4 regions of the Nocardia terpenica genome follow, and region 2 is predicted to be linked to each of the others. Evidence: riboswitches for the same ligand, from Rfam matches in the RefSeq annotation. Region 2 holds a riboswitch; each other region holds the start of a gene.
The links. Region 2 has a riboswitch for S-adenosylmethionine ahead of HPY32_RS00020 (bifunctional o-acetylhomoserine/o-acetylserine sulfhydrylase). Riboswitches for the same ligand answer to the same signal wherever they lie in the genome.
Positions count from the first base shown of each region.

Region 1: linked by a shared signal. The riboswitch ahead of HPY32_RS21410 (rhodanese-like domain-containing protein) and the one ahead of HPY32_RS00020 (bifunctional o-acetylhomoserine/o-acetylserine sulfhydrylase) in region 2 are both predicted to bind S-adenosylmethionine.
Region 3: linked by a shared signal. The riboswitch ahead of HPY32_RS15830 (amino acid ABC transporter permease) and the one ahead of HPY32_RS00020 (bifunctional o-acetylhomoserine/o-acetylserine sulfhydrylase) in region 2 are both predicted to bind S-adenosylmethionine.
Region 4: linked by a shared signal. The riboswitch ahead of HPY32_RS15110 (aminotransferase class V-fold PLP-dependent enzyme) and the one ahead of HPY32_RS00020 (bifunctional o-acetylhomoserine/o-acetylserine sulfhydrylase) in region 2 are both predicted to bind S-adenosylmethionine.

Region 1 covers NZ_JABMCZ010000003.1:51,255-56,588, reverse strand. Annotated here, with positions in the region: gene HPY32_RS21420 (HAD-IIA family hydrolase) at 1-277, shown strand, start outside; gene HPY32_RS21415 (O-succinylhomoserine sulfhydrylase) at 281-1,495, opposite strand; gene HPY32_RS21410 (rhodanese-like domain-containing protein) at 1,492-1,914, opposite strand; SAM riboswitch class IV at 1,934-2,053, opposite strand; gene HPY32_RS21405 (Rv0361 family membrane protein) at 2,086-2,532, opposite strand; gene HPY32_RS21400 (FAD-dependent oxidoreductase) at 2,808-4,196, shown strand; gene HPY32_RS21395 (amidohydrolase family protein) at 4,237-5,079, shown strand; gene HPY32_RS21390 (purine-nucleoside phosphorylase) at 5,122-5,334, opposite strand, start outside.
Region 2 covers NZ_JABMCZ010000001.1:34-5,367, reverse strand. Annotated here, with positions in the region: gene HPY32_RS00025 (NADP-dependent isocitrate dehydrogenase) at 1-1,185, opposite strand, end outside; SAM riboswitch class IV at 1,909-2,019, shown strand; gene HPY32_RS00020 (bifunctional o-acetylhomoserine/o-acetylserine sulfhydrylase) at 2,114-3,448, shown strand; gene metX (homoserine O-acetyltransferase MetX) at 3,445-4,608, shown strand; gene HPY32_RS00010 (DUF3017 domain-containing protein) at 4,623-4,868, opposite strand; partial or broken gene HPY32_RS00005 (tRNA (cytidine(34)-2'-O)-methyltransferase) at 4,983-5,334, shown strand, end outside.
Region 3 covers NZ_JABMCZ010000002.1:952,180-957,513, forward strand. Annotated here, with positions in the region: gene HPY32_RS15815 (LLM class flavin-dependent oxidoreductase) at 1-656, opposite strand, end outside; gene HPY32_RS15820 (GNAT family N-acetyltransferase) at 653-1,171, opposite strand; gene HPY32_RS15825 (amino acid ABC transporter ATP-binding protein) at 1,220-1,984, opposite strand; gene HPY32_RS15830 (amino acid ABC transporter permease) at 1,981-2,931, opposite strand; SAM riboswitch class I at 2,943-3,034, opposite strand; gene HPY32_RS15835 (SDR family oxidoreductase) at 3,212-4,075, shown strand; gene HPY32_RS15840 (hypothetical protein) at 4,202-4,843, shown strand; gene HPY32_RS15845 (hypothetical protein) at 4,853-5,008, opposite strand; gene HPY32_RS15850 (flavin reductase family protein) at 4,995-5,334, opposite strand, start outside.
Region 4 covers NZ_JABMCZ010000002.1:795,734-801,067, reverse strand. Annotated here, with positions in the region: gene HPY32_RS15135 (NAD(P)H-dependent amine dehydrogenase family protein) at 1-726, opposite strand, end outside; gene HPY32_RS15130 (SDR family oxidoreductase) at 740-1,528, opposite strand; gene HPY32_RS15125 (glyoxalase superfamily protein) at 1,610-1,987, shown strand; gene HPY32_RS15120 (DUF2752 domain-containing protein) at 2,027-2,473, shown strand; gene HPY32_RS15115 (hypothetical protein) at 2,528-2,716, shown strand; gene HPY32_RS15110 (aminotransferase class V-fold PLP-dependent enzyme) at 2,739-4,058, opposite strand; SAM riboswitch class IV at 4,107-4,220, opposite strand; gene HPY32_RS15105 (flavin reductase family protein) at 4,323-4,787, opposite strand; gene HPY32_RS15100 (YbaK/EbsC family protein) at 4,935-5,334, opposite strand, start outside.

The sequences.
Region 1 (5,334 bases), on a different contig from region 2:
TACCGGGCGCGAGCCGTACTACATCGGCAAGCCGAACCCGCTGATGATGCGGTCGGCGCTGCGGCGGATCGGGGCCCACTCGCAGTCGTCGGTGATGATCGGCGACCGAATGGACACCGATGTCATCGCGGGCCTGGAGGCGGGCATGCGAACCGTGCTGGTCACCTCCGGCATCTCCGACCGCGCCTCGATCCAGAAGTTTCCCTACAAGCCGACGCTGGTGATCGACTCGGTCGCGGACCTGGTGGGGCGCACCGGAAATCCGTTCGCGGACTAGTCCTCAGCTCAGGGCTTGGTCCAGGTCGCCGAGTAGGTCTTCGACATCCTCGAGGCCCACCGACACTCGCACGACGCCGTCGGTGATCCCCACGGCCGCACGGCCTTCCGGGCCCATGGCGCGGTGTGTGGTGGTGGCAGGGTGGGTGACGAGGGATTTCGCATCGCCCAGGTTGTTGGAGATGTCGATGATGCGCAGGCGGTTGAGGACCTCGAAGGCGCGCTTCTTGGCCTCGTCGGGCCGGGCCACCAGTTCGAAGGTGACGACCGTGCCGCCGCCGGACATCTGCTCCAGCGCCAGCGCGTGCTGCGGATGCGACGGCAGGAACGGGTATTTCGTCCACGACACCGCCGGATGCCGCTCCAGGAATTCGGCGATGCGCAAGGCGGACTGCACCGACTGGCGCACCCGCAGCGGCATCGTCTCCAGGCCCTTCAGCAGCGTCCAGGCATTGAACGGGCTCAGCGCCGGGCCGGTGTGCCGCATGAGGTGCTTCACCGGGCCGTCGATGTAGTCCTGCGCGCCCAGGATGGCGCCGCCGAGCACCCGGCCCTGGCCGTCGATGTGCTTGGTGCCCGAATACACCACCACGTCGGCGCCGAGCTCCAGGCTGCGCTGCAGCAGCGGGGTCGCGAAGACGTTGTCCAGCACCACCGTCGCGCCCGCCGCGTGGGCCAGCTCCGACACCCGGCGCACATCCACCAGCGTCTGCATCGGGTTGGACGGGGTCTCGAAGAACACCGCCTGCGTCGGCCGCGACAGCGCCCGCTCCCACTGGTCGAGATCCTCGCCGTCGACGAAGACCGTCTCCACGCCCCAGCGCGGCAGGATCTCGTTACACACCACGAAACAGGAACCGAACAGGCTGCGCGCGGCCACCAGCCGATCGCCGCGGCCGAGCAGCGCCGCGAGCGCGGTGAACACGGCCGACATGCCGCTGGCGGTGGCGAAGCACGCCTGCGCGCCCTCCAGCAGCCGCATCCGCTCCTCGAACATGGCCACCGTCGGATTGCCGTAGCGCGAATACACGAAGTGCGGCACATCGCCGGTGAACGCCGCCTCGGCCGCCTCGGCGCTCTCGTAGACGAAACCGGAGGACAGATACAGCGCCTCGGCGGTCTCCTCGAAACCCGAACGCCGCAGTCCGCCACGGACTCCCAGCGTCGCCGGGCCCACGCCCTCGGGCAGCGGCCGGTCGAACGCGCCGCCGGCGATCACGACTGCCGCCAGGGCAGTCCCTCGGCGCGCCAGCCGGCGCCGCCGCGATGCCCGCTGGCGTCGAGCGGACCCTCGAAACCCTCGAGCACGTTGTAGGACGGGGCGTAGCCGGCCGCCGTCGCCGCCGTCGCCGCGCCGATCGACCGCTGCCCGGACCGGCAGAGGAAGATCACCGGCGCGGTGCTGTCCGAATCCCGTTCGGCCAGTACCTGTTTCAGCTGATCGGTGAAGTGCGCGTTGGGCGCTCCGGTCCCGTCCACCCACTCGATCAGGGCCGTCGGCCGATCGATCGAGGCGGTGTCGGGCACCCCGACGAACCGCCACTCGGCCTCGGTGCGCACGTCGATCAGCACCGCATCGGGATTGTCGCGCAACAGCTCCCACGCCTGTCGTGGGGTGATGTCACCCGCGTAGCTCATTCGATGAACCCTCCTCGCGAATCCGCACTTGCCGCACTCGGGAGATTCCGGTGCGTGGCCAGGTCGTCACCCGGAGCACCCCACCGCGGAGGAGGGTTGCCGACCAGCGAGCCGGGGCTTGACGCTGGTACTCATGACCTTCACTGAGAGTGCCTGGCCCGCGCTCCGGTGTCAATTGCACACCAGCCACGTCTTCCCGTCCGCCCGAGTCAGATTCCAGGTGGCCGTCGTCTTGCGGCCGTCGACCTCGCTGGTCACGGTCGCCTTGGCGCGGTCGCCGTCGATCGCCGGATCGGTGAGCCCGGTGATGTCGACCTTCTTCCCGGCCGCGCCGGGACCCAGCGGCGACTTCGCGGGATCGAATCCGGCGCAGGCCGCGGCGGCGCGCCGGGCAGGATCGGATTCGGCCTGCGCGGCGGCGAAGTTCTTGACGGCGGCCGCGATTCGGTCCGCCTGTGTGACATTGTTCTCAGCCGGTCGCAGCAGCGCCATGGCAATCACCGCGATGACGACCAGCACCGCGATCACGGCCGCGATGAGGAACGGCAGCGCGGACCGGGTCGCCTCGCGCTGGTCGATCGGGGTGGCCTGGGTGGAGCCGTCGGCGGCATCGCTCATGCACCGATCATCCCCGGTGGGCCACGGTGGCTCAGCTCACACCCATATTTCCCGGACCGTACCGGGAATAGTGATCACACCCCACGCCGATAGAATCACCAGAACCCCCGGCCGCGGCCGGGTGGCTCCGCGTCCCCGCGCAGCAACGAAGCGGCATCGATTGGGACGGCGAACACGCCGGGTGACATCCGGCCCGCGCGTCAACTTAGCCTAAGCTAAGAAGGACGGGCCACAATACCGACGACAGAGCTTTCGACCAGAGGGTGCGCATAAGAATGACCGAACAGAGTGCAGCGACCCGACCACTTCGCATCGCGATCGTGGGCGCCGGACCGGCCGGAATCTACGCCGCCGACGCGCTGATGAAGTCCGATGCCGAGGTGAGCATCGACCTGTACGAGCGGATGCCCGCCCCGTTCGGCCTGATCCGCTACGGCGTCGCGCCCGATCATCCGCGCATCAAGGGCATCATCACCGCGCTGCACAAGGTTCTGGACAAGCCGCAGGTACGCCTGCTCGGCAATATCGACTACGGCACCGACATCACCCTGGCCGATATGCGGCGCTTCTACGACGCGGTGATCTTCTCCACCGGCGCCAACGCCGACCGCGCGCTGCCGGTCCCGGGCATCGATCTGGACGGCTCCTACGGCGCGGCGGACTTCGTGTCCTGGTACGACGGCCATCCGGACGTGCCGCGCGACTGGCCGCTGGAGGCGGAGAAGGTCGCGGTGCTCGGCGTCGGCAATGTGGCCCTGGACGTGGCCCGCGTGCTCGCCAAGACCGGCGACGAGCTGCTGCCCACCGAGATCCCGCCGAACGTGTACGAGGGGCTGAAGGCCAACAAGGCGCTCGAGGTGCACGTGTTCGGCCGCCGCGGCCCGGCGCAGGCCAAGTTCACCCCGCTGGAACTGCGCGAGCTGGATCATTCGCCGAACATCGAGGTCATCGTCGCCCCCGAGGACATCGACTACGACGAGGGCTCCGAAGCCGCACGGCGGCATTCCAAGCAGGTCGATATGGTCTGCAATACGTTGGAGCAGTGGGCGATTCGCGACGTGGGCGACCGTCCGCACCGACTGTTTCTACACTTCTTCGAGTCCCCGCACGAGATCGTCGGCGAGGACGGCAAGGTGGTCGGGCTGCGCACCGAGCGCACCCAGCTCGACGGCACCGGAAACGTCAAGGGCACCGGCGTGTTCAACGACTGGGACGTGCAGTCGGTGTACCGGGCCGTGGGCTACCTGTCGCAGAACATCCCGCAGCTGCCGTTCGACGAGCAGGCCGGGACCGTGCCCAACGAGGCCGGGCGCGTGCTGATCGACGAGGACGCCGACGGCGCGGCCCGCTACCTGCCCGCGACCTATGTGACCGGCTGGATCAAGCGCGGCCCGGTGGGCCTGATCGGCCACACCAAGGGCGACGCCAACGAGACCATCGCCTGCCTGATCGACGACGCCCCCGCCTTCACCCCGGCCGAGCAGCCGGATCCGGAAGCGGTCACCGCGTGGCTGGAGGGCAAGGGCATCCCGTTCACCACCTGGGCGGGCTGGTACCGCCTCGACGCGCACGAGCGCTCGCTCGGCGAGCCGCAGGGCCGCGAGCGGGTCAAGGTCGTCGAGCGCGAGGACATGCTGCGCGCGAGCGAACCGCACAAGGTCTGACTTCGCTCCCTGTGTCACCGTTCTGAGGCATGCTGATCACGTGTTCGATGCCCATGTCCACATCATCGATCCGCGGTTCCCGCTGATCGAGAACGAGGGCTACCTGCCGAAGCCCTACACCATCGCGAACTACCGAAAGCGGATGGCGCGCTTCGACGTCGACGCGGGCGCGGTGGTGAGCGGCTCCTTCCAGGGCACCGATTCCGGGTTTCTGCGGGCGGCGCTGGCCGAGCTCGGGCCCGGCTGGGTCGGGGTGATCACGCTGCACCCCGACGCCACCGACGAGGAGATCCTCGACCTGGACCGGGCGGGCGTGCGGGCGCTGCGGTTCAACCTCAAGCGCGCCGCGGGCGACATCGTGGCGCTGACCATGCAGGCGCTGCGCGCGCACGAGCTGGCCGGGTGGCACGTCGAGCTGTACATCGACGGCTCCATGCTGGGCTCGCTGGAGCCGGTCATCTCCAAGCTGCCCGCGCTGTCCATCGACCACATGGGCATGTCCGACGAATGCCTGCCGTACCTGCTGAATCTGGTGGATCGCGGGGCGAAGGTGAAGGCGTCGGGGTTCGGCCGGGTGGCGATGGACGTGGGCGTCGCGCTGCGCCGGATCCACGCCGTGAATCCGGAGGCGCTGATGTTCGGTTCCGACCTGCCCGGCACTCGGGCGGGCCGCCCGTTCCGCGACCGCGACATCGAGCTGATCGCCGACGCGGTCGGGGCCGACGCCTACCGGGTCTTCGAGGACAACGCCCGCGCCCTCTACCGCCTGCCGGTCAAGGTGCGCCCCGCCCACCAGGAGCCCCCCACCCTCCGCCTGAACCGCCGCGACCTCCCGAAACTCGCACCGGGAGATACACTTCCGCTTCCGGTGATCGATAAGTAGTCCCGGCCCGCCCTCTTGTTCCCGGCATGCTTTTGGCCGGGATCAATCCAAATTCGGGTGCTTCATCAAATAGTCCGCCGCCGCCGAGGCAACCCGATAAGCATTGTCGACCGCCAGCGGGAACCCCGGTGAATCCGCGCCCCCGTCGATGCCCCTCAGCAGGTCTCCCACCGACTGCCCCGGCCGCGGCCGGTCGAAATTGCTTGCGGTGCGCAGGCATACCCACCGGTTGAGCTTCCCCGCCCGGGCCAGCGC
Region 2 (5,334 bases):
AGCACCGAGGAATTCCTCGGTGGTCAGATAACCCTGATCGCCGCCGACCAGCAGCGCCAGGTCCTTGGTCATCTGGCCGTTCTCGACGGTCTTGATGACGACGTCCTCGAGGGTCTGCGCGAAGCCGATGACCTCGGGGGTGTTGTCCAGCTTGCCGCGATGAGCGATGCCGCGGGTCCACGCGAAGATCGAGGCGATCGGGTTGGTGGAGGTCGGCTTGCCCGCCTGGTGCTGGCGGAAGTGACGGGTCACGGTGCCGTGCGCGGCCTCGGCCTCGCAGGTCCGGCCGTCCGGGGTGAGCAGCACCGAGGTCATCAGGCCCAGCGAGCCGAAGCCCTGCGCCACGGTGTCGGACTGCACGTCGCCGTCGTAGTTCTTACAGGCCCACACATAGCCGCCCTCCCACTTCAGGGCGGAGGCGACCATGTCGTCGATGAGGCGGTGCTCGTAGGTGAGGCCCGCGGCGTCGAACTGGTCCTTGAACTCGGTCTCGTAGATCTCCTGGAACGTGTCCTTGAACATGCCGTCGTAGGCCTTCAGGATCGTGTTCTTGGTGGAGAGGTAGACCGGGTAGTTCTGCTGCAGGCCGTAGTTCATCGACGCCCGCGCGAAGTCCTCGATGGACTTCTTGAAGTTGTACATGCCCATGACGACGCCGCCGTCCTCGGGAACCTTCACGACCTCGTGGACGATCGGCTCGCTGCCGTCCTCGGGGGTGAAGGTGAGGGTGACGGTGCCCGCCTGGTGCACCTTGAAATCGGTGGCGCGGTACTGGTCACCGAAGGCGTGACGGCCGATGATGATCGGCTTGGTCCAGCCCGGCACCAGGCGCGGCACGTTGGAGATGATGATCGGGGCGCGGAAGATGGTGCCGCCGAGGATGTTGCGGATGGTGCCGTTGGGCGACCGCCACATCTTCTTGAGGCCGAACTCCTCGACACGCGCCTCGTCGGGGGTGATGGTGGCGCATTTGACGCCCACGCCGTGCTTCTTGATGGCGTTGGCGGCGTCGACGGTCACCTGGTCGTCGGTCTTGTCCCGGTATTCGATACCCAGGTCGTAGTACTCGAGGTCGATGTCGAGGTACGGGTGGATCAGCTTGTCCTTGATGAACTGCCAGATGATCCGAGTCATCTCGTCGCCGTCGAGTTCGACGACGGTCCCTTCAACCTTGATCTTGGACATGGATCTTCGTGTCCTCCTAGGAAGGTGCTCCCATTGCACAACCAGGCGAACACGCTTGTGAGCGGACCCCAGCTGTTCAACAGACAACGTATACGCCCCGCATTGTCCGCGAGACTCGAGGTGCTAAACAAGACAAGCGTACTGGTTCGCCTCTCCCCGCTTCCAGGCACCGTCCTGTTCAGGGGTGGCCGAACCGATTGCGCGGGGGCCGATAGCAGCCCGCCCGGACCGCCCGAGCCCCTGACCTCCGCCTCCGCATATGACCGCGATCGGGGTGTGAGCAACCAGACAGCCACGACCAGGTGCTCGACATAGTCGACGGGCTCACGCAGACCTTGATCGCCGACCCACCGAAGGGCATTCGGCAACGCATCGGCTGCCCAGCTGTCCGCCCGCAAGCCGGACCGATTGCGCAGGGGCCGACGGCGGACCGACCGAGCTGCGGTCGGCAACGCACTCGCCACCTAGTAGGGAGCGCGATACCGCTGGGTACCAGGGCAGGGGTGGGATATCGCTTGGCGACCCTAGTGGAACCCGATGTCGTTTGGGCCAGCTGAGCGGGAGTGCAATGCGGATCGGGGTGGGAGGTTGCACCGGGCTTCCGGGCGGCTGCGGCTAATTCCTGTGTGGCCGTGCGGTTTTCGGCGTTCGGGTGGGTGGGGTGGGGGGCTGGCTCGGGAACCGCTCGCTCTGTGCGTGGGGCATCCGTTACCATGTTCGTCAGGTCATGAGTGCCAGCGCTAAGCCCCGGCTTGCTGGCCGGCAACCCTCCTGTTGCGGTGGGGTGCTCCGGGTGATGACCGGGCTCTCGAAAGCCGAGGGCAAGCGCGACTTTCAGGAGGTCATCCACATGTGTTGTTGCTGTTCATCTTTCGAACCCCGATAACATCCCCACGCCGAGTCTCGGCGACGCTCCCGGAGTACCCCCATGACTGACTCGACCGCGTCCACACCCGCCCTCGATCCGGCGGAGTGGAGCTTCGACACCAAGCAGATCCACGCGGGCCAGACCCCCGACGGCAGCACCAGCGCCCGGGCGCTGCCGATCTATCAGACCACCTCCTATGCCTTCCGCGACACCGATCACGCCGCGGCACTGTTCGGCCTCGCCGAGCCGGGCAATATCTACACGCGCATCATGAACCCCACCCAGGACGTGGTGGAGCAGCGCATCGCCGCGCTGGAGGGCGGCGTCGCGGCGCTGCTGCTGGCGTCCGGGCAGGCCGCGGAGACGCTGGCCATCCTCAATCTGGCGGCAGCGGGCGATCACATCGTGTCCAGCCCGCACCTGTACGGCGGCACCTACAACCTGTTCCACTACACGCTGCCCAAGCTGGGCATCGAGGTCGGCTTCGTCGACGATCCCGACGATCTGGAGCAGTGGAAGGCCGCGATCCGGCCCAACACCAAGGCGCTCTACGGCGAGACCATCGCCAACCCGAGCAGCTCCATCCTCGACATTCCGGGCATCGCCGAGGTCGGGCATTCGGCCGGGCTGCCGCTGATCGTCGACAACACCGCGGCCACGCCATATCTCATCCAGCCGCTGCGCCACGGCGCGGACATCGTGGTGCACTCGGCCACCAAGTACCTCGGCGGGCACGGGTCGGCCATCGCCGGGGTGATCGTGGACGGCGGCACCTTCGACTGGACCGTGCGGGATGCGAGCGGACAGTCGCGGTATCCGGGCTTCACCGTGCCGGATCCGAGCTACCACGGCGTGGTGTTCGCCGAGCTCGGTGCACCTGCCTATGCGCTCAAGGCGCGGGTGCAGCTGCTGCGCGATCTGGGCGCGGCGGTCTCGCCGTTCAACGCGTGGCTGATCAGCCAGGGGCTGGAGACGCTGAGCCTGCGGGTCGAGCGGCACGTGTCCAATGCACAGCAGGTCGCCGAGTTCCTCAGCGAGCAGCCGGGCGTCGAGACCGTCTACTACGCCGGTCTGCCGACCTCGCCGTGGTACGAGCGCGGCAAGCGGCTGGCGCCCCGGGGCGTGAGCGCGATCGTGTCGTTCGAGCTGGCAGGCGGCGTGGACGCGGGCAAGAAGTTCGTGGACGCGTTAGTGCTCCACAGCCATGTGGCTAACATCGGGGATGTGCGTTCCCTCGTCATCCACCCGGCCTCGACCACGCATTCGCAGCTGACCCCCGAGGAGCAGCTGGCCTCCGGCGTGACTCCCGGCCTGGTCCGCCTGGCCGTCGGCATCGAGGGCATCGACGACCTCCTGGCCGATCTGCGCGCCGGACTGGCGGCGGCGGCACGTTGACAGTGAGTATCGAATCGAGCACCTCCCGTTCGGCGGCGGCCACGCTGCTGCCGCCGCCGAACGGGCGGCTCGACACCATCGGCATCGGCGACCTCCGGCTCGAGAACGGCGCGGTGCTGCCCGACGTCTCGCTGGCCATGCAGCGCTGGGGCGAGCTGTCGCCCGAGCTGGACAACATCGTGCTGGTCGAGCACGCACTGACCGGCGATTCGCACGTGGTCGGCGCGCCCGACGAACTGCACCCGCTGCCGGGCTGGTGGGACGGCATCGTGGGGCCGGGCGCCCCGCTCGACACCGACGAGTGGTGCGTGATCGCCACCAACGTGCTGGGCGGCTGCAAGGGCAGCACCGGCCCGGCGTCCCTCGCACCGGACGGAAAGCCTTGGGGCGCACGGTTTCCCGAGATCTCCATCCGCGACCAGGTGAACGCCGAGGTGCGGCTGTTCGACCTGCTGGGCATCGACCGGCTGGCCGCCGTGGTGGGCGGCTCGATGGGTGGCATGCGCGTGCTGGAATGGATCGTCGGCCATCCGGACCGGATGGACGCCGCGCTGGTACTGGCCGTCGGCGCGCGGGCCACCGCCGATCAGATCGGCACCCAGACCACGCAGATCGCCGCGATCAAGGCCGACCCGGACTGGCAGGGCGGCGACTATCACGGCACCGGCCGGACCCCGGCGACCGGCATGGGCATCGCCCGGCGCATCGCGCACCTGACCTACCGCACCGAGTTCGAGCTCGACCATCGTTTCGAGAACAACGCCCAGGGCGCGGAGAACCCTTGGAACGGTGGACGTTACGCGGTGCAGAGCTACCTGGAGTACCAGGCCGAGAAGCTGGTCGCGCGCTTCGACCCGGCCACCTACGTGCTGCTGACCGAGGCCATGAACCGGCACGACATCGGCCGCGGCCGCGGCGGCGTGGCGGCGGCACTGGCGGCGACGCCGGTGCCGTGCATCGTCGGCGGCGTCGACTCTGATCGGCTGTATCCGCTGCGTACCCAGCAGGAGCTGGCCGATCTGCTGCCCGGCTGCAAGGGCCTCGAGGTCGTGCGCTCCCGCGACGGGCACGACGGATTCCTCACCGAAACCGAGGCGGTCGGCAAGCTGCTGGGCGAGACGATGGACCTGGCGCGAACGGCGCGCCGCTTGCGCGCCTGACCGACCGACGCGGCTCAGCTCACGCCGACGAGCGTGATCGTCGCCGCCAGCGCGATGATGCCCCCGCCGAGCACGGCATACGCGCCGACATCGAACGGCTTGCTGCGCACCGCCAGCAGCCCGACCCGCGCGGTGGGCAAGCACAGCCGCAGCGCCGACGCCAGCAGCGCACCACCCCCGATAAAGAGCGCCCCGCGCCGCCACCGGTCCTGCGCCACGAACACCACGGCAACCACCAGCACCGCCACCACCAACAGCATGGGCAGATGCGTCCGGAAAAAGCGGCCCACCGGACCGGTGCGATACGCGGGTGTCACGGAGGCTTCGGTCACGCCCCAATTCTCGCATCCTCACCCCATGCCATGCTTGTGGCCGTGCTTCATCTGGTGTTCTTCGAGCCTCGTATCCCACCCAATACGGGTAATGCCATCCGGCTGGCGGCCGGGACCGGGTGTGAGCTGCATTTGATCGAGCCGCTGGGGTTCGATCTGTCGGAGCCCAAGTTGAAGCGGGCGGGGTTGGATTACCACGATCTGGCATCCGTCACGGTGCACGAAAGCCTTGCTGCCGCTTGGAAAACGCTGCGGCCGGAGCGCGTGTTCGCGTTCACCGCGAAGGCGACCACGCGTAATACCGATATCGCCTATCGCGAGGGGGATGTGCTGCTGTTCGGGCCCGAGCCGACGGGGTTGCCCGATGAGGTGCTGGCGGATGCGCAGGTCACCG
Region 3 (5,334 bases), on a different contig from region 2:
CAACGCTCTCGATAGTGGTCCACGAGTTCGGCGTAGGGCTCGATCGGATATGTGACGTTGGCCGAGAACAGCGGATCGCCCTGGCGCGCTGCGAATTCCACCGATTCCCTGCTGGTGGCGCTGCCATGCCAGATGCGTAGTCGCGCCTGCAGCGGCCGCGGCAGCGCCTTCGCGTCGGTCAGCGGTGGCCGGAAGCGGCCGCTCCAGGTGACCGACTCGCGCTCCCACAGCAGCCGGAACAGTTCGTAGCCTTCGCGATTGCGCTCCCACTGGTCCTCGGCGGTGACGTGGAACAGCTTTGCCTGGGCCGCGCCGTTGCCCTTGCCGATGATCAGCTCCAGCCGCCCGCCGGACAGGTTGTCCAGCGTCGAATAGTCCTCGAAGGCGCGCACCGGGTCGAGCAGGCTCAGCGTGGTGACCCCGGTGAACAGCGCGATGCGGGAGGTGACCGCGGCAATGTGCGCGAGCACCACCGGCGGCGCGGCGGAGATGAACGGATCCTCGTGCCGCTCACCGACGGCGAAACCGTCGTAGCCGAGTTCCTCGGCCAGCCTGGCGGATTCGACCACGCGTCGCAGGCGCTGCGCCGGTGTCTCGCTCGCCCCGGTGACCGGATCGGGCTGATGGGTGATCAGGGTCAGCAGCAGGAACTTCACGCGACGGACACCCTCTCCGGCAGGTACTTCTCGAACGGATGCAGCCGGTTGCCGTCCTTGAACACATTGCGTTCCAGCGCCGTATATCCCGCGGCGCGGTAGAGCCCGACCGCCTCCGGCTGCCGGGGCCCGGTGGTCAGATAGATGCGCCGGTAGCCGCGACGCCCGATCTCGGCCTCCAACTGCTCCAGGACGAACCGGCCCAGCCCGCGCCGCCGGTGCTCGCGCGCGGTCCAGATCCGTTTCAGCTCCGCGGTTTCGGCGTCGAGTCGGCGAAAGGCGCCGCCCGCCACCGGTTCTCCCGCCTCGACCACCACCAGCAGCGCGCCGTCGGGCGGGGCGAATTCGGCGGCCGGATAGCCCAGCAGTTCCCGGTGCTGTTCCCCGGCCGATCCGCCGTAGCGGGAGCTGTACTCGATGGCCAACTCGGCCAGCAGCGGTGCGGCGAGCGGGTCGTCCTGCGCGACCTGATGTACGGTGCGCGCCGGCGCGAATCCGCGCGGTCGTCCAGTCATTGGAATCCTTTTCCACCGGGAGCGCGACGAATCGACCCCCCGGTCGGCTCAGAGAACGTGGGAGAGGAAGGCCCGGGTGCGCGGGTGCGACGGATCGTCGAGCACCTGTGCGGGCGGACCCTGTTCGACGATGCGGCCCTCGTCCATGAGCACCACCGTGTCGGCCACCTCGCGGGCGAATCCGATCTCGTGCGTGACGATGACCAGCGTGGCTCCCTCGCGGGCGAGCGCGCGGATCACGTCCAGCACCTCGCCCACCAGCTCCGGATCCAGTGCCGAGGTGGGCTCGTCGAACAGCACCACCCCGGGCCGCAGCGCCAACGCCCGCGCGATCGCCACCCGCTGCTGCTGCCCGCCGGACAATCGGCGCGGATACTGATTCGCCTTGTCGGCCAGGCCGACTCGCTCCAGCAGCCGCACCGCCTCGGCCTCGACCTCCGCGCGCGGGCGGCCCTGCGCCGACACCGGCGCCAGCGCAACATTTTCCAGTACCGTCAGGTGCGGGAACAGATGAAAGTTCTGGAATACGAACCCGATTCGGGATCGCTGCCGCAGGATCTCGCGCTCGCTCAGCTCGTGCAGCTTCGCGCCGCGGCGGCGATAGCCGACGAGTTCGCCACCCACCCGCACCGTTCCGGCGTCGACCTTCTCCAGGTGATTGATGGTCCGCAGCAGGGTGGACTTGCCCGATCCGGACGGGCCCAGGATCACCGTCACCTCGCCCGGCCGCACCGCCAGGTCGATGCCGCGCAACACCTCGTGCGATCCGAAATGCTTACGCACCCCGCGTAATTCGACCGCATACTCACTCATCCGCGCTCCCCCGTGATCTCGGCGATCTTGCCCCGCACCCGCTGCAGCGGCGTCGGCGGCAGCTCCCGGGAGCCGCCCTTGGCGAAGTGCCGTTCGATGTAGTACTGGGCGACGGTCAGCACCGAGGTCAGCACGATGTACCAGACCGTCGCCACCATCAGCAGCGGCACCACCCGGCCGTTGCGGCCGAAGATCACCTGCACCTGGTAGAACAGCTCGGCGATGGCCATCACCGACACGATGGAGGTGCCCTTGAACAGGCTGATCACCTCGTTGGCGGCATTGGGCAGGATGCCCCGCATCGCCTGCGGCGCCACGATGGTGAAGAACTGCCGCCGCCACGGCAGCCCCAGCGACTTGGCCGCCTCCAGCTGCCCCGGATCCACCGAGATGATCCCGGCCCGGATGATCTCGGCCGAATACGCCGCCTGATGCAGCGCCAGACCGATGACCGCGGCGGTGAACCCGCTGATCACCCCGTTCACGTCGAAGGTGAGAAAGGCGGGGCCGAACGGGATTCCGAGCGACAGCCGCTTGTACAGGTAGGCGATATTGAACCAGAACAGCAGCTGCACGATCAGCGGAATCGACCGGAAGGCCCACACGTAGGCCCACGAGATCACTTGCAGCACCGGAATTTTCGACAATCGCGCGACGGCGAGCCAGATGCCGAGCAGGAACCCGAACAGCGTGCCCCAGAAGGTCAGCTCCACCGTGATCTTCAGTGCCGACAGCACCGAGGCGGCGGTGAAGTAGCGGGCGAACGTCGGCCAGTCCCAGCCCGGATTGGTGACCAGTCCGTGGACGAACTGGCCCACCAGCACCAGCGCGATCGCCGCGGCGAGCCAGCGCCAGGGGTGCCAGGTTCGGGCGACGGGCAGCGCATCGTCGTCGGCCGCCGACGCCGCGGGGGTATCGGCGGGCTCGACTGCGGCCAGAGTACTCATGGAATTGCGATCCTCCATCGGTCCTGGCGGTAGCACCCGCTCCGGTGGCCGGGGGTTGCTGCGGTCTCGGGGAGCCAGGTCTCTCAACCGCTCTGGATGGGTGTTATCGACGGTAAGGCAGGCTCGACCCGGTGTCTGCACTCACGATCATCGTGAATTCAATTGTTGGCAGCGGGTTTTCCCGCACGGGGAAGCGGGAACGCCGTCCCTGTGTACAACAGTGTTCGCAATACCCTAGTGTGAACAGCGCCGTTTCCCCATGCGGGCCGAGGAGAGCGACATGAAGGATCTGAGCGGCCGGACCTGCCTGATCACCGGTGCGGCCAGCGGCATCGGCCGGGCCACCGCCCGGGCCGCGGCGCGCGCCGGTGCGCGGCTGGTGCTCACCGATATCGCGGCCGACGGGCTGGCCGAGACCGTGACGCTGATTCGCGACGCGGGCGGCGAGGTGCTCGACGCCCCCGCGCTCGACATCACCGACTACGACGCGGTCACCGCGTGGGCGGGCCGGATCCACGCCGAACACGGCAGCGTCGACGTGGTCATGAATATCGCGGGCATCTCCGCCTGGGGCACGGTGGAGAATCTCGAGCATCGGCACTGGCGGTCGATGATCGAGGTCAATCTGATGGGCCCGATCCACATCATCGAGAACTTCGTGCCGCCCATGGTGCGCGCCGGGCGCGGCGGCCACCTGGTCAACGTCTCCTCGGCGGCCGGGCTGCTGGCGCTGCCGTGGCATGCCGCCTACAGCGCCAGCAAGTTCGGCCTGCGCGGGGTCTCGGAGGTGCTGCGCTTCGACCTGGAGCGGCACGGCATCGGGGTGAGCCTGGTGGTGCCGGGCGCGGTGCGCACGCCGCTGATGCGGACCGTGGAGATCGTCGGCATCGATCGCGACGACCCCCGCGCGCAGCGGCTGGCGCGGCGGTTCGAGGGCCACGCGGTGCCGCCGGAGCGGGTCGCCGAGCGCATCCTGGACGGCATCGCGCACAACCGATTTCTGGTGTACACCTCCGCCGACATCCGGCTGGCCTACTGGCTGTCCCGCAAGTTCGCCTGGCCGTACGAGACCGCCATGCGGCTGGCGAACCGGGAATTCGGCAGGCTGCTCACCGGTCCGCGGCGGAGTTCGGTGCCGCGCTGAGGTTTTCGCCCGCGCGGCGCGCCCGTGCGGCATGGCGGTGGATTTTTCGCGGAATTCGTGGCTCAATCCGAGGGGGCCTCTCCTCGGAGGTCCCGTGCCGCCGCGCCGATCTGGGGGCCGCCGCTGATGAGCAGGGAACTGTACCGCTGGGTGCCGACGGGCGAGTCGGACATGGTCGAGTTGCGGGATCTGAGGTCGGGACGGGCCGTGCAGATCGTGCGGCCCGACGACGCCGACCTCCCCGGTGACCTGCTGCTGGAGATCGAGTCGCTGGTGTTCCGCTGGTCGAACCGCACCACCCACGCCGAGGCCGAGGCCGATCTGGCGGTGCGCTGGGAGGCAGTCGACAGCCTGCGCGCGATGAGCTGGTTGTGCGCGCTGTGGGCGGTGGTGTGCGAGACCCGGTTGGGGAAATCGGCCGACGACATCATTCGCGATCTGGACTATCGCGGCGGCTGGCGCACGCTGCGAACCGCGGAGGACGCGCAGCTGTGGGAGGGCCTGACCCAGCGCGTGCGGCTGGGCGCGCTGGCCGCGCTGACCGAGGACCCGCGCGCGGCGCAGGCGTACTACGAGGCGTGCGTCGAATCCACGGACGTGGGTTCCGCACTGCTCCGGCACACCCTCATCCACCTCGACGCGCTCGGCCAGGACATGCGGCGCCACGATATCGACCCGCGCGGGCTGGCGACGGCCGTCGTCACGCACACCATGCCGAACGCGGGACGCCGCCGCCGATTATGCTTCCGGCCCTCACACGTGGCGTGACGGCGCTCGTCACAGCTGCGCGGTGCCCAGCACGGCGGGCAGCCAGCTCGGATTCACCCACGACCAGGGCCCCGGCTCGACCTCGTCCCCGGGGACGACGCTGTGCCTCTCGACCCAGGTGCGTGCCCAGCCCGTGAGCCGGGACAGGGGGTTATCGACCGGCATGCAGCACCTCCTCGACATGCAATCGGCGGAATCGGCTGTCGTGGAACACCAGTGGGTCGATATCGGCCCGGGTGGCCAGCCGATGGATGCGTAGCAGCACCACGTGGTGATCCCCGGCGGGAACCTGGGTCTGCACCGTGCCCTCGATCCACGCGGACGCCCCGTCGACGAAGACCGCGTGCCCCGCGCCGCGATGCAGGCGCAGGCCGCTGAACCGATCGCCGTTGCGTGAGCTCAGCGAGCGGGCCGCGGCCTGCTGGTCGATGCCGAGCAGGCTCAGTCCCAGATGGCTGGCGCGCGCCAGGCGCGGCCAGGTCGAGGAACTG
Region 4 (5,334 bases), on a different contig from region 2:
GGTGCGGTCGCCGACGCGCAGCGGCTCGGGGGTGGGGAGGCGCTCGAAATGCTGTGTGACGGAATCCAATCGGAGGTCCAGGGCCGCTGCCAGCTGATGGATCACGCTGCCCCAGGCGAGGGTGAGGACGCCCGGTTGCAGGAGCAGCGGCAGATCGTCGAGGGCGCTGCCGAAGCCCATGATGTCGAACAGGACCTTGGCGTTGTCGTAGGTGGAGTAGTCCAGGATCTCCGAGCACACGATCGCGTCGATGCGTTCGGAGCCGCTGGTCAGCAGCAGGGGCAGCCAGTCGTTGGCCCAGCCGGGATCGATGCCGTTGACCCACAGCGAGGCGCCGCCCGCCGCCGCGGCCGCCTCGATCTCCTCGATGGTCTCCGAAGGCAGTGTGCCGTACGGGTATTGCAGGAAGACGGGGCTGCTGGACACCACATTGATGCCCGCGCGCAGGAAACGCTTCAGATCCTCCACCGCCTCGCCCAGCCGGTCGTCGGCCATGGCGGTGTAGACGACGCAGTCCGGCCGCAGCTCCAGCAGCGCCTGCGCGTCCGTCGTTGCGGCGACGCCGATTTCGCGATCCAGGCCCGCCAGTGCTCCGGCGTCGCGCCCGGCCTTGGCCGGACCGGACACCCACACGCCGACCAGCTCGAGATCCGGCCGGGCGATGATCGTCCGCAGCGCGCGCCGCCCGACATTGCCGGTACTCCACTGCACCACGCGATAGGTCATGCGAAAGCTCCTGCTACAGATCGGGAAGACCGAGTTCGAGATTGGGATGTTCGATGCCGCCGTCGATTTCGAGCACCTTGCCGGTCAGGTAGCCGCCCGCCGGTGCGCACAGGTAGACGATGCCGGCCGCGATCTCCCACGGCTCGCCCAGCCGGCGCAGCGGCGTCGCCGCCTCCATGCGCTGCTTGATCTCCGGCTGCTGCGCCACCACCTCCAGCGCCGAGGTGAGCACCGAGCCGACCGCGATCGCATTGACCCGGATGCGCGGGGCCAGATCGGTGGCGGCCAGCCGGGTCCAGTGCGCGAGTGCGGCTTTGGCGGTGCCGTAGGCGAGGAAACCGCGGCCGGGGGAGCGGCCCATCATCGAGGAGATATTGACCACCGACCCGCCGCCTGCCGCCAGCAGATGCGGGACCGCGGCCCGGGTGAGCGTGTGCGCGGTGGACACATTGAACCGGAACGCCTCCTCGAGGAATTCCGGCGTCGTGGTCAGGAAGGTGTTCGGCATGGTGCCGCCGACATTGTTGACGACGATGTCGAGGCGGCCCAGTTCGGCGGCCGCGGTCTCGGCCGGCGCCGCCACCGCGGACAGGTCCGACAGGTCGCAGGGGACGGTGATCGCCCGCCGACCCAGCGCGCGCACCTTCTCGGCGACCTCGTCGAGCTGGGTCGCGGTGCGGGCGGCGATGACGACATCGGCGCCCCCCTCGGCCAGGGCCAGCGCGGTCGCCGCGCCGATGCCGCGTCCGGCACCGGTCACCACGGCCACCCGGCCGTCGAGTCGGAAGCGGTCCAGGATCATCGGTACCTCCCAGTGACGGCGATCACAAGCAGTGTTTAGAACAAGTTCTAGTCTGTCAAGGGGCGGGGCTAGCATCGGGGTATGGCAGCCGAATCTTCGAATTTGTCCACGCCCGTTCCGATCCTGCGCATCTTCGACGTCGCCAAGGCGTACGAGTTCTACCGTGACTACCTGGGATTCACCGTCGACTGGGAGCATCGTTTCGAGCCCGGGCTGCCGCTGTACGCGCAGGTGTCCCGGGCGGCGGCGACGCTGCACCTGAGCGAGCACCACGGTGACGGCACCCCCGGCACCACGCTGTGGATCGCTGTGGACGATATCGGCGCCCTGCATGCGGAATTGGCTTCGAAGCAGTACGGATTCGCGCGGCCGGGCGCGCCGGAGGACGGGCCGGGCGGGCCGGGATTCGAGGTCATCGACCCGTTCGGTAATACGCTGCGGTTCGCCCAGCCCGACTGACCTGGCGGGCCACGGTCGTTCGTCGCTACCGTGAACATCGTGGATACCGCGCATGCCCTGCCCGCCGGGCCGACCCGCAGCGGTTGGCGCACCCTCGCAGTCCCGCTGCTCGTCGGCGGTGCCGCGGCGGGCTCGATCGCGCTGCTGCATGTGCGGGATCCGCATGTGCAGGGGTCGTACGGGATCTGCCCGTTCTATGCGCTGACCGGACTGTGGTGCCCGGGGTGCGGCGGATTGCGGGCCGTGCACAACCTCACCGACGGGCGGCTTCTCGACGCCGTGCACAGCAATGTGCTGGTGCTGCCGCTGCTGGTGGGCTTCGCGGTGGTCTGGGGCCGCTGGGCGCTGCGCCGGTGGCGCGGCCTGCCGCCGAATCCGTTCCCGTTCGCCATGAGCTGGGGGTCCCTGTGGATAATCGTCGCGGTGCTGACCGCATTCACCGTGCTGCGCAATACGCCCTGGGGCACGTGGCTCGCGCCGGTGTGATCCCGCCCGGCGTGGTGCGGCGAATTCCACTGCCGCACTGGGCATGCTGACGACATGGCCGATTCACTGAAGGCACGCGTGCGCGAGAAGCTGCTCCGCCAGCTCCTGGAGGACGGCATCCCCGACCCCGAGCAGGACGACACGCGGCAGGTGTCGGTGGAGGCCGATCTGGACGCGCTCGATGCGGTGGGGGAGGACGATCCGTTGGTGGAGGAGCTGGCGGCGCGGTATTTGATGCCGTGAGGGGTGGGTGATGGGCTTGGGGTTAGAAGGTGCAGGGGGCTGCGCCGGGGGTGGGGGTGGTGGTGAGGCCGGGGCGGGTTTCGGGGGTGGGGTTCCACTGGCCGTTGGTGGTGGTGTAGTTCCAGGTGGGGCCCTGGGTGGTGAGGGTTGTGAGGGCGGCGATGAGGCGGTCTATGTCGGTGGGAGTGGTGCCCAGGCCGATGCTGGCGCGGAGGGCGGCGGGGATGCCGAGTTTGGCGAGGAGGGGGTGGGCGCAGAAGCGGCCGTCGCGGACGCCGATGGCGTGCTCGGCGGAGAGGTAGGCGGCGACGCGGCCGGGCTCGAAGCCATCCACGGTGAAGGCGACGATGCCGACGCTGTCGGGGCTGTCCGGCCAGATCTGCAGGAAACGCACGCCCGCAACGGTTTTCAGGCCGGAGCGCAGGCGGTCGGCGAGGGTGCGCTCGTGGTCGGCGACGGCCTGCGGGTCGAGGGCGGCCAGGGTGTCGCAGGCCGCGGCGAGGGCGGCGACACCGAGCACGTTCGGGGAACCGGCCTCGTGGCGCTGCGGGGCGGGCGCCCACTGCGCGCCGGTGGTGGTGACCTCGGTGACCGCGCCGCCGCCCGCCAGGTACGGGGCCGCGGCGTCGAGCCAGTCGCGGCGGCCCACCAGTACCCCGGCTCCGAACGGCGCGTACAGCTTGTGCCCGGAGAACGCCAGATAGTCGATTCCGGTGGCCTGCAGGTCGATTCGCCGGTGCGGGGCCAACTGCGCGGCGTCGACCAGGATGCGGGCCCCGCACTGGTGCGCGACGGCGGCCAGCCGCTGCAGCGGCAGCACCTCGCCGGTGACGTTGGAGGCCCCGGTGATCGCCAGCAGCGCAGCGGGTTTGGCGCACAGCTCGGCGACGAGGCGGCGGATGGTCTCCTCCACGGTGTCGGCGGCGGGCACCACCCGGCGGCCGTGCCGGGTCCAGGGCAGCAGGTTGGCGTGATGTTCGATGTCGAGGACCACGGTGTCGCCGGGCACGCAGCCCGCCAGCAGATTCAGCGAATCGGTGGTGTTGCGGGTGAACACCACGACCTGGTCGTCGGCGGCGTTGAGCAGGCGCGTCACCGAGCCGCGGGCGGCTTCGTAGCACTCGGTGGAGACGCGGGAGGCGTATCCGGCGCCGCGGTGGACGCTGGCGTAGAGCGGGAGCAGTTCGGTCACCCGGTCGGTGACCTGGGCCAGGGCGGGGGCGCTGGCGGCGTAGTCGAAATTGGCGTAGGTGCGGGTTCCCCCCTGTACCAACGGAACTCGCAGATCGCATCCGGAGACGCGGGCGAGGGCGGTACAGGTCTGGTCGAGAACGGCGGGCATCACGCAATCCCTTCGGCTCAGGGACTCCGGTGCAAGGTGCGGTTTCGGAGTCCGCGCTTGCCGTGCCCTTGTGGACGACGGCCCGGTCGTCACCCGGAGCACCCCACCGCGGAGGAGGGTTGCCGGCCAGCAAGCCGGGGCTTGACGCTGGCACTCATGACCTGAGCCGAGATTGTCAGATGCCGGGAGCGGTTGTCAACCCCCCCCCGTTCGAAACATGCTGTGCCCCATAGCCGTGGGTTCACTGCTGCGTTAGCGGCGGGTTCACTCCAGCCCGGTGGGCCGGTGATAGCTGCCGTTGTAGTACAGCAGCGGCGCCGCGATCGGCTCGTCGCCGGTGTTGTCGTGCACCCGGGTGACCAGGCCCACCACCAGGGTGTGGTCGCCGATCGGGATGAGCTGGTGCACGGTGGCCCGGACCCAGATCGGGGTGCCGTGCAGCACCGGCTCGCCGGTGTCCAGCGGGGTCCACAGCGACCGGTCGGCGAAGCGCTCGTCGGCGGCGCGGGCGAACCGCTGGGCCAGATGCTGCTGATGCTCGCCGAGGAAGTGCACCACCACCGACCGGGCCTGCAGCATGGCATCGATGCTGGAGGAGGTGTGCGCGATATTGAACGAGATCAGCGGCGGCTCCGCCGACAGCGAGGCGAACGAGGTCGCGGTGAAACCCACCGGCCGGGCCTCGGAATTCAGGGTCACGATGGTGACACCGGCCGGGTAGTGCCGCATGGCCCCGCGGTACTGGGCCGCGGTGATCCCGCTCAGATCGTCGGGTACCTGCAGACCGGTGTCGGGTGAACTGTCCACAGCCCTAACCTACGTCGCGCGCGCGGCCGATATTCCGGGCCGTGCCTCGGTCCACGGTGAACATGCAGGTCAGTCCACGTCGATGGCCAGGCCCGCCGTGATGCGGACCAGCTCCGGGAACGAGGTGCGGAACACCGTGTTGGGATGCCCGCCGGCGGCCCATAATTCGCGGTGCCCGGACAGCGCGTTGTCCACGAACATCGGCAGGTTGGTGGGATGCCCGACGGGGGCCACGCCGCCCAGCGGCTGCCCGGTGACCTCGCGCACCAGCTCGGCCGGGGCGCGAGTGAGCGTGCCCTCCAAGCGTTCTCCGGTCCGCGCCAGATCCACCTGGTGGGCGCCGGAGACCAGCAGCAGCACCGGATCGTCGTCGAGCAGGAAGACCAGCGACTTGGTGATCGCGCCCACTTCGACGCCGAGGGCCTGCGCGGCCTGCTCGGCGGTGTGGGTGGGCTCGGACCGGGTGACG